DNA from 2 places in the Providencia sp. PROV003 genome. Region 1 is predicted to be linked to the other one. Evidence: predicted binding sites of a transcription regulator. Region 1 holds the regulator's gene; the other holds the start of a gene.

What was found. The regulator CRP, encoded in region 1, controls carbon source genes, mostly activating them, when cyclic AMP is high. The targets are predictions, from matches to a motif close to ATGTGANNNNNNTCACAT.
Region 2: M1F14_RS13420 (sugar transporter) is a predicted target of CRP. The motif match lies at 2,208-2,225, and genes of this name have one in related genera.

Annotation. Positions count from the first base shown of each region.
Region 1 is NZ_CP096369.1:350,498-358,669, forward strand. It holds gene M1F14_RS01450 (phosphoribulokinase) at 1-389, shown strand, start outside; gene M1F14_RS01455 (OsmC family protein) at 480-881, opposite strand; gene crp (cAMP-activated global transcriptional regulator CRP) at 1,237-1,869, shown strand; gene M1F14_RS01465 (hypothetical protein) at 2,061-3,047, shown strand; gene M1F14_RS01470 (hypothetical protein) at 3,223-4,572, shown strand; gene M1F14_RS01475 (aspartate aminotransferase family protein) at 4,633-5,847, opposite strand; gene M1F14_RS01480 (aminodeoxychorismate synthase component II) at 5,977-6,552, opposite strand; gene ppiA (peptidylprolyl isomerase A) at 6,956-7,528, opposite strand; gene yihA (ribosome biogenesis GTP-binding protein YihA/YsxC) at 7,859-8,172, shown strand, end outside.
Region 2 is NZ_CP096369.1:2,931,675-2,939,846, reverse strand. It holds gene M1F14_RS13430 (DUF333 domain-containing protein) at 44-349, opposite strand; gene M1F14_RS13425 (multidrug efflux SMR transporter) at 398-730, opposite strand; gene M1F14_RS13420 (sugar transporter) at 871-2,070, opposite strand; gene M1F14_RS13415 (DUF2594 family protein) at 2,423-2,644, shown strand; gene M1F14_RS13410 (hypothetical protein) at 2,834-3,112, opposite strand; gene M1F14_RS13405 (sodium:alanine symporter family protein) at 3,330-4,712, opposite strand; gene htpX (protease HtpX) at 5,042-5,923, opposite strand; gene M1F14_RS13395 (cell envelope biogenesis protein TolA) at 6,355-7,077, opposite strand; gene prc (carboxy terminal-processing peptidase) at 7,310-8,172, opposite strand, start outside.

The DNA.
Region 1 (8,172 bases):
AATGGATTCAAAAGTTGGTTCGTGATACGACCGAAAGGGGCCATTCCCGTGAAGCGGTTATGGACTCTGTTGTGCGTTCAATGGGGGACTATATCAACTACATTACCCCTCAGTTTTCGCGTACTCATATCAACTTCCAACGAGTTCCGACTGTAGACACCTCCAACCCATTTTCAGCCAAAACTATCCCTTCACAAGATGAAAGTTTTATTGTGATCCGCTTTAGAGGGCTCGAACACATCGATTTCCCCTATTTGCTTTCAATGATCTGCGGTTCTTTTATTTCGGCTATGAATACCATTGTCGTACCCGGAGGAAAACTCGGTCTAGCAATGGAATTGATCATGATGCCATTAGTTGAAAAGTTAATTAATCAGAAAAACAGTTAAATTATTTCTCAAATAATAAGTAAGACGCTTACCATTAATTAAGGTAAGCATCTTTTTATTAAAATTTTAATATAAAAAATAAATTTATTTTTAATTTTTTATTTCAAAGCTATGAGTGACTTCAACCGTTTTTTCTAGCATCAGTGCCACTGAGCAATATTTTTCAGCCGAGAGCTGAACAGCTCTTTCAACCGTTTTTTCCGTTAATTCATTTCCTGTTACGATAAAATGCAAATGTATTTTAACAAAATAACGTGGAGCTTCTTCACGGCGCTGCGATGTTAATTTAACTTCACAATCAGTAATATCATTTCGCCCTTTTTGTAAAATTGAAACGACATCTATTGCACTACATCCACCTGCCGCCATTAGCACCATTTCCATTGGGCTAGGTGCTTTATCACCTGCATTACCATCCATCATGACTTGATGCCCTGAAGCTGACTCACCTAGAAAGGAAAGTCCTTCTACCCATTTTACTCTTGCTTCCATTTTATTCCCCTTGAAATGAAATCGGTTTAAAGGCTACATTGTTCCATAGATATAATGAATGTTATATCAGCTTTATTAGGCTGAAGCGATACAGGGGAGACTTTCTTCATTGGATATGCTACAAACAATACTTAGTTGATAGGACTAAGATCAAAACTCAGCGGTTTAATTGATTATATTATAGTGTTGATATCAATTTGTTTACCCTAGCCTATCGAATGCGCTGAAGTTATTCAGCTCTTCACATTATTTAGGGTATATAAGGCAAATTAATATGCTAAGCTAGTGACTTTAAAGCCAGCCTTTCTGGTAAGCTTTTCCGGATGGCTGCAATAACATACAGAGGATAACGCTAATGGTTCTCGGCAAGCCACAAACAGACCCTACTCTTGAATGGTTTTTGTCACACTGCCATATTCATAAGTATCCATCCAAGAGCACACTGATCCATCAGGGTGAGAAAGCAGAAACCCTTTACTATATCGTTAAAGGTTCAGTGGCTGTTTTAATTAAAGATGAAGAAGGCAAAGAAATGATCCTCTCTTACCTGAATCAAGGGGATTTCATTGGTGAACTGGGGTTATTTGAAGAAGGGCAAGAACGTACTGCGTGGGTGAGAGCTAAAATCGCTTGCGAAGTTGCTGAAATTTCTTACAAAAAATTCCGTCAATTGATTCAGGTTAACCCTGATATTTTAATGCGTCTCTCAGCGCAAATGGCCAGTCGTTTACAAACAACATCAGAAAAAGTCGGCAACCTTGCCTTCTTAGATGTCACAGGCCGTATCGCTCAAACCCTATTGAATCTAGCGAAACAACCTGACGCAATGACCCACCCAGACGGTATGCAAATCAAAATTACCCGTCAGGAAATTGGCCAAATTGTCGGTTGTTCCCGTGAAACTGTTGGCCGTATTTTAAAAATGCTGGAAGATCAAAACTTGATCTCTGCACACGGTAAAACCATCGTTGTTTACGGTACACGTTAATTAACCTTTCAGCCTCGCTCTCTTGGCGAGGCATGCAATTTAAAATAGCTTTATATCGTCGATATAAAGCTATTTCAGTTTAATTATAGCAACATATTTATATGCTTATATTAATGAGTATCGTTTCTTTATATTTTATCTATTTAGCTCTCTATAAAATAATAATCATAATATTAAGTAGGGTTATATTTATGAAAATTACACTTAGCAATTTGTCAGGCCATTCCGAACTTTTTAAAAACATTAGCAATTCCGATGATTTTATAAAGAAAATCTTTGCTGTGACTGCCTCATCGAGAAAAGAGCCCTTATCCACTCAGCAACAATCTAAACTATCAGATGCTTATAGCCTAGAAAGCATTGACTCAGCTTATGAAAGTGATTCAGAAAGTATAAATAATACTAAATTATTGAGCGCTGACGAATTTAAGCATAAAGTTAATCAATTGAAAGTCCGATTGTATAAATTTTATACATCTACTTTTTATAATGAACAAGATGCAGACTCACTAATAACAGAAAACCAAACAGTTTTTGAGGATTTTAATAGTGCTGATAAAGAAATTCATAAATATGCTGATTTTTTGTATCGGTACGTTAAAACTCCAGGGATTAACATCAAAAACTCAGAAATAAAAAACGAAATCATAAAAAATCACCATCATCCTAAGCAACTAGAAAATAAAAATAGCACTAAAACCCCTTTAATAACCAGAACAAACAAAAAAAATACCAATAATATTGATTTACCTTTGGAACCAATGAAACAAAAAACAAAGAATTCCTCTCAGAAAAAGTTTAAATATGTGTACTATAAAGTTGCTGATAATAATCAAGATAATTCCAAATACATTCCTCTACCTAAAAGCACTTTTGAATTCAAGGGAAATATACAACAAACAAAAACTTCAGTATTAAGAACACAATATATCATGCAACATTACAAACTATCTAACAAATCTATGCCATTAGACTATAAACCACGAAAAAATCACTTTAATAGAAATGTTAATTCAATTAAAACCGCTGACTTAATAAAAATAAGCAATAGCATTGAAAAAGAAAAAAGACTAACCATGGAAATGATGGCACTTAAAGATAATATATTTGAAATACAAAACCAAATTCATATTAACGATAACTTATTGAAAGAATTAAAAAAACAAACCATTAAATAAAACATCTCTATTTTATATAAGATCATTATTAATTCAAATTATTAATAATACATTATTAGTAAAATCATAATACCATAAGATAAAATCAATGCATTGAATAAATTAATTATTTCAATATTAAGCATGAATATTTATTTAGCAAATTACTTTTTTAATATTAATATAGGATATGACTATGAAAACCACCCCCCTAGATACCACCATAACTAGCTCACTATACAGAAAAAACTCATCAACTGGGGCTAAGAAAGAAACACCCACTATTACACAAAAAATTAAAAATTTGAAAATAAATAATCCATTCTCATTTTTTCATTTTAACAAAAAAAATACGGAATCAAAATTCTATATTAGCTTACCAGAAGCTGGTTCAAAGGGAAGTGATTTAAATTTACTTAATAAATTAAACTCAAACAAAAAAACAATTTCTTCCCTTGAAAATAAGCTTATAGATAATTCATTTAATATCCCACAATTCATTAAGGATTTAAAAAATAAAACAGAAAACTCCATTGATAATTTACTAGGTAAGAATGATTTTTTTAGTGAAATTCCAGCTACAGATGAAATCATAGAGAAACAAAATGAAACAATAGGCTATCTTAAACATTACCTAGATTTATTAGACAAAAATAAAAAATTGACCAATAAAAGCGAAGAGCTAAAAAACGAAATTGATGATCTGAAATCAGCCATAAGATATGAATCAAAAATAAGAGGAATTGCATACTTAAAAAAAGAAAGTAAATACTTAGTGTCATTAGAAAAAGAAATACCAATGAAAAATAACATAGAAGGAAAAAATAAAAAAATTGAAAAATTAATTAAAATACAAAACTCAGTAAAAATTTTATTGAGTAATGAGTTAAAAGATATAAAAAATAAAGTTCACAATATTACATTGGATAAAAATGCTCTAGAAAAAAATATTTTAGCTCTGAAAAAACCGATAATATGTGAATCTTTCATTACCTACGATGAAGATAATACACCTATTTACCACAATGAGTCTCACGACTTTGATTTTGATGACCTATTAGAAAAAAAATTAGAAACTGAAAACACAAAAAACAATAGAATTATTAAAAACTTAATATTAGAAAATGACTTGTTATATAATTCAATTGAAGAGTTAGATAATGATAACCTTGATTATAGAGGTTTAGTCCAAGACTTAAGAATTGATAATAATAATAAAAATCATGAAATTAGAGCACTACAGGAAAAGCTTGCCAACAAAGCGCTATCCATGGCCTCAATTAGTCTCACCTCGTTATCTTCTGGCTACCACTCCGATAATGAAGACAATAACCTTACATCAGCCCTTAAGGTTAATGAGGGAAAAACAGCTCAAAAAGAAGAGACCCTAAAAAATAAATACCCTTTAGCCAATAATAAAGGAGTAAAAAAATATTCACATACACATAAAGTTCAATGCCTAGCGGCTGGAATACCAATTAGTAGTTCAAAAGAGCAATTACAAGCACGATTAAAAGCAATAAAAATACCATTACCAACTCAGTAAACGCTATAAAATTTAACTTTTCAATAAGTTGCAGAAATCATTCTGCAACTTATCTCTTAGTTATTTCAACAACTTCCCAATCGCTGTCTCTAATTTCACCATACCGCTATTAATTTCTTCTTCAGAAATAATCAGTGACGGCGTAAACCGCAATACATTAGCACCCGCATTAAGCATCATTAAACCTTCTACTGCACTGGCTTGCAGGATATCTTTCGAACGGTTCAATAGTTTGCCGTCTAACTCAGCACCAATTAATAAGCCCATTCCTCTGATCTCAGAAAAAACGTGGTATTTATCATTCAGTTTATTTAAATGAGCGATAAATAATTCACGACGTTTTTCGACACCATTTAGTACTTCCTCAGTATTAATAATATCAAAGGCCGCGTTCCCTACCGCACAAGCCAATGGATTACCACCATAGGTTGTACCGTGAGACCCAACTTCCATTGTTTTAGCAATTTCTTCTGTGGTGATCATAGCACTAATAGGAAAGCCGCCCCCCAGTGCTTTTGCCGTGGTTAAAATATCGGGGGTCACATCATAATGCATATATGAAAATAATTTCCCTGTACGCCCCATACCACTTTGTACTTCGTCAAAAATTAACAGTGCATTATTTTCATCACACAGCTTACGTACACCTTGTAAAAATGCAGATGTTGCCGCGGTCACCCCACCTTCACCTTGTACAGGCTCAAGCACTACCGCACAGGTATTTTCATCTATAACCGCTTTTACTGCTTCAAGATCGTTGAAAGGGACATGGATGATATCGGCAGGTTTTGGCCCAAAACCATCTGCATATTTCGCTTGCCCACCAACAGAGACCGTAAATAATGTTCTGCCATGGAAAGCTTGCTTAAATGCAATAATCTTAGTTTTATAAGGATTATATTTGGTGATGGCATAACGACGCGCTAACTTAAATGCGGCTTCATTCGCTTCAGAGCCTGAATTAACAAAAAATGCACGGTCAGCAAAAGTAGCGCTAGTTAATTTTTGCGCTAACTTAAGTGCTTGCTCATTGGTAAAAATATTACTGACATGCCACAGTTTTTCGCTTTGTTCACGCACTGCCGACACTAAGCTAGGATGGCAATGGCCAAGGGCAAGAACGGCAATCCCCCCTGCAAAATCAATATATTCTTTACCTTGCTGATCCCAAACACGGCTACCTTCACCTTTAACTGGGATAAACTCAGCGGGTGAAAAAATAGGCAACATAACTTGATCAAAAGTCTGCCGATTGACTGATTGTTGTTCTGACATACCCCTCACCTACCCTTACTCTCTGCTAAAATGAAAATATAATCATCAAATATGAATAAAAAATCACAAAAGAGCAATAGTTAACGGAGAAATATGCATAATTAATTTGTTATCAATGATATTCGCAAACTAATACTTCAGAAAATTATTCAGTAATTCATGACCTTGTTCACTTAGAATACTTTCTGGGTGGAATTGAACACCTTCTATAGGTAAAGTTTTGTGCCGTATTCCCATGATTTCATCAACATCACCGTTATTTAATGACCATGCTGACACATCAAAAGAAACAGGAAGTGTCTCTGCTGCAATAACTAAAGAATGGTAACGAGTCACAGTCAAAGGACGGTTTAAACCTTTAAACACACCTTGGTGATTATGATGGATTGCTGATGTTTTGCCGTGCATAACTTGACGAGCCTTAACGACTGATGCGCCAAAAGCTTGCCCAATCGCCTGATGCCCCAAGCAAATACCCAAAATAGGGAGTTTACCCGCAAAATATTTTATTGCCTCAAGGGAGATACCAGCCTCATCAGGCGTACATGGCCCAGGCGAAATCACAAGATGGGTAGGCGAAAGCTGTTCAATTTCTTCGATGGTAATTTCATCATTACGTTTTACAACAACCTCAGCACCTAACTCACAGAAGTATTGGTATAAGTTGTAGGTAAATGAATCGTAATTATCAATAAGTAGAAGCATATTAGGCTATCCGACTGATTTTTATCATTATATATTATTTTCTTATGCATATTTTTTAGGTCTTGGCAATCAGAACGATGATTAAAAACGCTAAAAAATAATAAGGTCGGCTATCATAGCACAGCCAAGACAAGAAAATAGCCTATTTAAGTCAATGAATGCTTTTATCAGAAATAATTTTCCATATAAAAATCATGGAATTATATTTACATTACGATAACAAAATGATATTGAAGTTAAGAATTACTTTAAATACAAGGAAGTAAAAGCCACCTCAAAAAATAGAAAAATCGGATTAACTTTTAGTGGATAACACAAGTAAGGTGCATCAGAACATGTCACAGAACCGATATTTACAACTCAAGCGGGCAGGTAAATTCACCTACCCACTGTGTATATAAGATTAAGGCTTTTTAATCACTTCTGCTGAAATGATAGTAACGGGTTCAACAGGAACATTTTGATACGGACCAACATTCTCTGTTTTCACTTTAGAGATTTTATCCGCTACATCCATACCTTTTACCACTTTACCAAAAACCGCATAACCAAAGTCACGTTGACCATGGTCTAAAAACGCGTTATCAGCAACGTTAATAAAGAACTGGCTTGTTGCGCTATCTTTATTTGCAGTACGAGCCATAGAGATGGTGCCACGTAGGTTACGTAGCCCGTTATCTGCTTCATTTTTAATTGGCGCTCGAGTTTGTTTTTGCTGCAAATCTTTATTAAAGCCACCGCCTTGGATCATAAACCCAGGAATAACACGGTGGAAAGTGGTTCCGTTGTAATAACCTTCATTAACATATTGAACAAAGTTTTCTGTCGAAACAGGGGCTTTCTTACCATTCAGTTCTAATTCAATATCACCCGCTGAAGTGACCAATTTAACATAAGTCTCACCCGCCGATAATGCAAAAGAGGACGCGCTAATTGCGCAAATGGCCAAAATTGGCACAAAAATTCGTTTTAACATGTAAGATCCCTTTCATTGTGACTCATTACAACTACAATCAAGCAATTTTAGAGCGAAGCTAGCAAGATTGCTGAAGATTTACCTATATTTACGCCAAAAACGGTCAAACCTACCAAGCATGTTAAATTGTAGACTAATTTAGACAAAAAACTTCACAGATAATGATTATTTATTAATTAGCTAGATTTTACGATTTATATCACGCTAAAGGTAAAGCATTTCACTATTAAGTCAGTAAAATCAATACAAGGGATATTTCAAGTTGTCGGGATGGCGTAAGCAAAGCTATAATCCCCCAGCCTTTTGAGGCTAACTCAGGGAGAACGACAAATGGCAATTAAGAATCATAACTACCAGATGGCAAAATTTGTCATCAGTGCACCGGATATTCGGCATTTACCAAAAGATACCGGTATCGAGGTTGCTTTTGCTGGCCGCTCAAATGCGGGTAAATCAAGCGCTTTAAACGCATTAACTCAACAAAAAGGTTTAGCACGCACCAGTAAAACCCCAGGAAGAACTCAGCTAATCAACCTATTTGAAGTTGAGGAAGGCATTCGCCTTGTTGACCTTCCCGGTTATGGTTATGCCGAAGTTCCCGAAGAAATGAAACGCAAATGGCAACAAGCGCTCGGTGAATACTT
Region 2 (8,172 bases), 2.1 Mb from region 1:
TTAACGATTAATAAGAGGTTAATACATTTCATAAAAAGATGAGTTATATGCAAGCACCGGATTGAATAATATCAGCAGCGCAACGTTTACCATTGGCGAATTGACAAACCGCAGTTTGAGTTCCATTTAACTCTAGAGTAAGTGCAGGTAAACCGCCAGCCGAAACACAAGCTTCTTGTACCCCTGGGCCCAAATTAACAATTTGTTGAGCATAATTTGCAGCTACGGTATCTGCTTGGTCGGTTTTATTTCCACCAGAACTGCTACAGGCGGATAAAGTGAAAACGAATGCCCCAGCAGCAACCATTGACATTATCGTTTGTAACCGCAAATTGATTCTAAGTCTCATTTCTTTCTCCGCTAACACTCGCTCTACATAATGATTTTGTAGCACTTATTAATGCGTACCACTCTTTGAGAGTAGATTGATGATTAAAACACCAACTATAATAAACAGCATACCAATAATTGCAGGTAAATCGAGCTTTTGGTTGTAAATATAAATTGCAGCAATAGAAACTAACACAATCCCTAACCCTGACCAGATCGCATAAGCTATCCCTAATGGCATTACTTTGACTACTTGCGAAAGTCCCCAAAAAGACACCGCATAACCAATCACCACCACTAAAGAAGGCCAAAAACGACTAAAACCATCTGAAGCCTTAAGCGTTGTCGTAGCAATAACCTCAGCGATAATAGAAATAAATAAAAAGCTCAGCCCTTTCATACATTTTCCTTATTATTAAAATTATTAACGGTAAAATTTACCCTATACCTTTTATTTATACAAATAATGAACAATAAAAAGCCCCATCTTTCTTTACGAAAGACAGAGCGTTATTTTTATAAATTTTCTTACAAAACTGACTAATGGCTTGTTGAAACTGCAGTTTTATCTTCCAGCGATTGACTATAGCGTTTAAATAAGTAAATACACAAAATCAATGTAATTATACCAATACACCCGCCAATATAACCAATATTAGTCATCCCCATATGAACAATAACTAGGTTCCCCAGTAGCGCACCGCCACCAATACCTATATTAAAAATCCCTGAGAAAATTGACATTGCCAAGTCAGTTGCATCAGGAGATAAATCAATCACTTTAACCTGTAGACCTAAGCCGATACACATCATGGCGATACCCCAGAAAACGGATAGCATAATCAACGACCAGACATCTGAGCCTAAAGGCATTAGCAATAATAAACACACCGTCATTAGGGCAATTGCTGTTGGTAAGAAAAACAACGAAAACTTGCTACTATAACGACTAAATATAACACTCCCGATAATGCCAGCCCCACCAAAAATCAGTAACAATAATGTCGCAAAATTTTGGCTTTGCAATGCGATTTCACGGACAAAAGGTTCAATGTAACTGTAAGCAGTAAAATGAGCAGTCACAGCTAGAACAGTTAACGCAAACATCCCCACCAGTGCGGGACGTTTAAATAAGACGGGGACACTTTTTAACGAACCGGAGTGTTCACTCGGTAAACGGGGTAGGAAACGTATTAACACTATCATGGTAAATAAGGCAATAACACCAATACATAAAAAGGTGACCCTCCACCCTAAAAATTGCCCTATTACACGCCCAATTGGTAGCCCTAAAACAGTTGCTAATGCGGTACCTGTTGCTAATAAGCCCAACGCTTGCGCCTTCTTGCCTGCAGGTGCAACACGAATAGCTAAAGAAGCCGTTATCGACCAAAATACCGCATGCGATAAAGCAACGCCAATTCGCCCACCAATTAGTATTTCAAAGCTCCATGCAAACCCTGAAATAATATGGCTAACAATAAAAATGACAAATAAAAAAGCTAATAATTTACGACGCTCAATTTTACTGGTTAATAACATTAAGGGTAACGACATCAATGCTACGACCCAAGCATAAATCGTAATCATTAACCCTGTATGAGCGACTGACATGTCAAAACTTTGTGCAATATCACTAAGTAGTGCAACTGGGACAAATTCTGTTGTATTAAAAACAAACGCTGCAACCGCAAGAGCGACTACGCGGATCCACGCTGTTCTTCTAGAAACCTGAGTCATATTCATCTTAGCCTTCATTTCCCACAAGTAAAATGCACTAACTGATTAACAGCTTGTGAAAGTTGCCGCGAAAGGATATTAGTATTCGATATGGGTTTGATTAACCATTCAGCTCTTATTTAAGCTAAAACCCATTTTTGTGAATTATATCACAACTTTCAGTGGGGCTTAAAGGTCAGGCTTCCGCCAGCAAGCACAAAAACAGGAAGGTTTCCCTGTTATATCCCCCTTAACGTATCTAGGTTCCCCTTGTTTAGCAAATAACTATTACGCTCATTTATCTGAAAGCACATATCATTCCTTTTTATGCTACAATCTCACGATTATTTTTTATTTTTAAAGGACCTTGTTAATGAAAAACCATTTCCCTACTGATCCTGACGTGAATACTTTAGCTGATGAGATAACTTGTTTAAAAAATTTACTCACTCATATGCTTAAAGCTATTGGTCAAGCTGATGCAGGTAAAATTTTAATCAAAATGCAACGTGAAATCGCACTCATAGAAGATGAAAAACAAGCAGAAACCTATAAAAACACGTTAGAACAAATAAAAACGGCCTATCGCCAATAGATTATTTAGCGATAAATGCTATTTTAAGGATATATATTCTATTGAGTGGTTTAAACTGCACAAATAACTAAGTTTTGAATTTTTAAATCAACTATCTTAGTTCTCGAATTAAACCATTCTTTATTCATTTAGCTCCCCCTTCAGACCCTATGAAGGGGGCTTTTTTTATCTACCAACACAGTTTATTAATTAAACATTATTCCGCTTATAAATATCTTGGCAGTACTGCACGTACTCATCGAGTGTTGTAGTTGAAGTTTGTTTTTCCCAACATTTTTGTTCTTCGAAGGCCCATACTTTGAACAATTGACCAAGATTGGCTCCTGACATCCCAACCTCTTTATAGATCCTATGATAAAAACCTTGTTCAGAACGGTAGATTTCAAATTTAAATGCAACTAGTCGTGCGGGATTTGTCGTTGTCATAAAATCATTACCAAACACCAACGTTTTTTCCAGAATATCCATTTGGTCTCCTTGTGAATAAGTCAAAAGTTAATAGATAATATTTCATAAGTGAAAATTGATTAACTATTCTTAGCATAGCGCATTTAAACCTATTGCGTAGTTTGGTTTACATAAAACCCATTGAAAGCACTTAGAGATGATTAACCAAAAAGGGGTAAGGATACACACTAATTTAATGAAGAAGCTTCACCGAAGTGAAGCTTTTTACAGGGGGTATTTATGATTTGTTATCGTATAACTGTTTAGCCATATCAATACTATCCGCATTAACATCTTTTATATGGTCTCGAGTTAGTCGATACACTACAGGGCTCAATAACAACAATGCAATTAAGTTAGGGATTGCCATCATCGCATTTAGCGTATCAGCCAATAACCAGACAAAATCAAGTGATTGGGTTGCACCGATTGGTAAAGCGATTAACCAAAGCACTCTAAACGGTTTGATAGCCCTTAATCCAAATAGATACTGCACACATTTTTCACCATAAAAACTCCACCCTAAAATGGTGGTAAATGCAAAAACAGCTAACGCAATAGCGACAATATAATTCCCACCCGGTATTGCTGATTGAAATGAAAAAGCGGTCAGCGTTGCGCCTGTCTGGCTAGTCAACCACCCTCCAGTGATAATGATCGTCAAACCAGTGACTGAACACACAATAATAGTATCAATAAACGTACCAAGCATTGCAATTAGCCCTTGGCGAATAGGGTTCTGTGTTTTCGCCGCAGCATGGGCAATAGGAGCACTTCCTAAGCCTGCTTCATTGGAAAAAACCCCTCTCGCAACCCCAAAGCGAATCGCAGCCCAAACAGCAGCACCGGCAAAGCCACCTTGTGCCGCCACAGGGTTAAACGCAGACGTCACTACTAAGGAAATTGCAGCAGGGATTTGCGTAAAATAAATACCAAGTACAATTAACCCTGCACCAAAATAAGCGACAGTCATAAATGGTACTAACTTACCAGCGACATCAGAGATACGGCGTAATCCACCAATCAACACTGCACCAACAAGTAAAACCAATACCCCTGCTGTTAACCACTTATGCACTCCAAAGTTACTTTCTAGTACATCCGCCACTGAGTTAGCTTGTACCGTATTACCGATGCCAAAACTTGCACATGCACCAAAAAAAGCAAATAGAGTACCTAACCAAATCCATTTAGGCCCCAATCCATTTTTTATGTAATACATTGGGCCACCAATATATTGCCCATATTTATCCACTTCACGAAAACGAACTGCAAGTACAGCTTCAGAGTATTTAGTTGCCATTCCAACCAACGCTGTCATCCACATCCAAAAGAGTGCTCCAGGTCCTCCCATCACAACAGCAGTTGCCACCCCTGCAATATTCCCAGTCCCAATTGTTGCAGACAATGCTGTCATCAAAGCATTAAATGGCGATATTTGCCCTTCACCGCGTGACTCGTTTTTTTGAAATAATAATCTAAAACCTGTTCCTATTTTCCTTATTGGCAAGAACGCGAGCCTAATTTGCATGTATATACCAACGCCTAAAATCCCAACTAGCATAGGTACGCCCCATACTATCCCGTTGAGTTCACTTAACCACGTAGTTATTAGCTCCATCTTACCCCCAAGTTAATCACTCTTATTTTTTAATTAACATTTATTAAACAAATCACCATCAATTTAATAAAGATTAAAAATGAAATAAAAGCGAACAAAAATTTAAAAAATTACCACTTACGATGCAAGATTGTGAGAAAGCTCACTTGTGATTAATATGTTTTAATTACCGATACAGTTAAATTGTGAATAAATCTTAAGCTTAAAATTTCTTACTGATTAACAGCTTTCTTGGTACAAGTGAGAGGACTTTTGTCCATAAAAAAAGCCCAGTAATAAAATGATTACTGGGCTTAGTTTTTAGATTTCGACTAAACAGTTAAGTTAGACTATTTTAAATACTCACCTGAACGCAGCGCTTCGATTCGTTTATCTAATGGTGGGTGAGATAAAAACAATTCACTAAATGCTTTTCCTCGGCCATTGATACAAAATGCCATTAAGCGCCCTTCTTCTTGCGGCTCATAACTCGTTTTCAGTCGTTGTAATGCGGCGATCATTTTTTCGCGCCCGACTAGTTTTGCCGACCCGGCATCTGCATGGAATTCACGATAACGAGAGAACCACATAGTGATAATGCTGGCTAAAATACCAAAAACAATTTCCAACACCATGGAAACGGCGAAATACACCATAGGGTTACCGTTACTACTTTCACTTTCATTATCGCTGTTTGACATAAAGCCTGCCGCGAGTTGTGCGATAATACGTGAAATAAAGATAACAAAAGTATTCACAACCCCTTGTAATAAGGTCATTGTTACCATGTCACCGTTCGCAATATGGCTAATTTCGTGAGCAATAACCGCTTCCGCTTCGTCACGACTCATATTTTCTAATAAACCAGTACTTACTGCGACTAACGAAGCATCACGACGGGCTCCCGTAGCGAACGCATTGATATCCGGCGCATGGTAAATAGCCACCTGTGGCATTTGGATACCAACTTGTTGTGCTTGGCGCTCTACCGTTGACATTAACCATTGCTCTGTTTGGTTGCGAGGAGTTTCAATTACCTCACCACCAACTGATTTCAAAGCCATCCATTTAGACATCAGCAGTGAGATAAATGCACCACCAAAACCAAATAACCCCGCCATGATCATCAAGCCTTGGACACTACTACCTCTAATACCGGTTAAGCTTAAGATTATTCCAAACACAAACATAACGGCTAAGTTTGTGAGTAAGAATAAAGCAATTCTCATCATTTTTTTGTATTCCTTGGTAAAAACTAATATCACGTAGAATTTACTTTATAAATAAGGTTTTTTCACACTATTTCAAGTCAATTAACATCAAAATATTAAAAAACAACATAACTTTACATTGAAACCACTAAAACGGGTTACTATTTTCTCTATTCAATCACAATAAAGAATGATTAAATTTAACCAATTGTTTTTAAAAGCTCAATTTATAACCAGCTCACATTAAATTGTTCCAATATTAAAATGATAATGCTGGTTATTATACGTATGGAAATTTATTCGTGCATTTAATTATATTTCCAGCAACTTTATTCGCTAAATCGATAAATATCAGTCTTTATTAGACTATTTCAGAAAAACAAAGCCACCTTAAGATGGCTTTGTTTTTTAACTAACCCATTATTATACAGTTAGTTGCAAACACTTTCAGTTTAATTTGATTTTTCTTTCGTTGTTTTCGCTGATTGTTTATCTGCTGCTTTGGTTACTTTTTCTTTTACTGTTTTGCTTGAGGTTTTATCTGCTGCTTTGGTTGCTTTTTCTTTTGCTGCTTTTGCCGAATCTTTATCGGTGGCTTTAGTTGCTTTTTCTTTTATCGCTTTTGCCGAATCTTTATTGGTGGCTTTGGTTGCTTTTTCTTTTATCGCTTTTGCCGAATCTTTATCGGTGGCTTTAGTTGCTTTTTCTTTTATCGCTTTTGCCGAATCTTTATTGGTGGCTTTGGTTGCTTTTTCTTTTATCGCTTTTGCCGAATCTTTATCGGTGGCTTTGGTTGCTTTTTCTTTTATCGCTTTTGCTGGATCTGATGCCTTATCACTCTTTTTAGCCACCTTTTCATTTACCGTTTTATTTGCTCTATCTCCCGTTGCCTTTACTGGATCAGAAATAGAGGGCTTACTTGATTGCTTGGCAACACCAGAGCCAATGGTTGCTCCTGCAATACCCGCTTTACTGTTAATATCATTTTTCAATGATGTGGTGCACACTTGTTCTGAGCGGCTAGTGGAGCCATCATTACAAATGAACTTACCGCTTTCACAGCGATCGACCCCACCTTTGCTCCCTGAACAAGGGTAGTTTCTTGCTGTCGCTGTGTTTATTGATGAAGCCATCATGATACTAACTGCGATTAAACCTATAACTAATTTACCCATGGTATTGCCTCTTTGATTAAGAACCCTTATCAAAAGTTTAGAATAAATTAATTAAAGGTAAAGAAATCTAGAATGACACGATTATTTTAGGCGATAAAAACTATCTAATATCTGTTTTAACTTTTTCTCAGACATTAAGTCATCATCGATGACTTTAAATAAAAGAAAACCCCATACAAATCATAGATAAGTATGGGGTCTGTTATTTAAAATGAGCTTTAACTTTACTTAGTTATTGATTATTACCTGATAGCATCTTGGTATTTTGACTTGCCAAGTCAATCGCCATTTTAACCGTTTCATCTAAGTACGGATCAGGGCCTTCATAATCCTTTGGTAAGTCATCAATTGATTTTAGTAATGGCTTACCTTCACGTACATTTCGTTCATTTATACGTTTAAGTTTAGTTGCTTCGATTTCATTATCTTCTTTTTGACGCTCAGCATAATTAAGCGAAATTAGATTCTTACTCTCTTTATGCGCTTTATAGCGCGCAATATCTTCATCGATATAATTGAATTCAGGGTCTTGGCTAATCCGCGCTAGATGCTGAGTTTTGATTGGCGATAAGTCTGATGAAATATCACCGACACGTGCATAGTTTGCTGGAGGAATGCTATCCCATGGCAATGCATTGTCTTCAAAACTTTCACCTGTTTCAGCAGGATCTTGACCTGTTGGCATCACGACATCAGGTGTCACACCCTTACGCTGTGTACTCCCACCATTAACACGGTAAAACTTCTGGATGGTATATTGTACTGAACCCAATGAAGGCCATTCTGGCTTTAACATTTGGTCGTACACACGACTTAAACTACGATGTTGTTGTACCGTGCCTTTACCAAAAGTTGGTTCGCCCACGATTAATGCACGCCCATAATCCTGCATCGCTGCTGCAAAAATTTCAGATGCAGATGCACTAAAACGATCAACTAAAACAACCAGTGGGCCTTTATAGTAAATAACGTCGTCATCATCGACATCTTGACGAACTTGACCATTGTTATCACGAATTTGAACCACTGGGCCTTTTGGAATAAATAAACCAGATAAAGCAACAGCTTCAGTTAATGCCCCACCACCATTTCCGC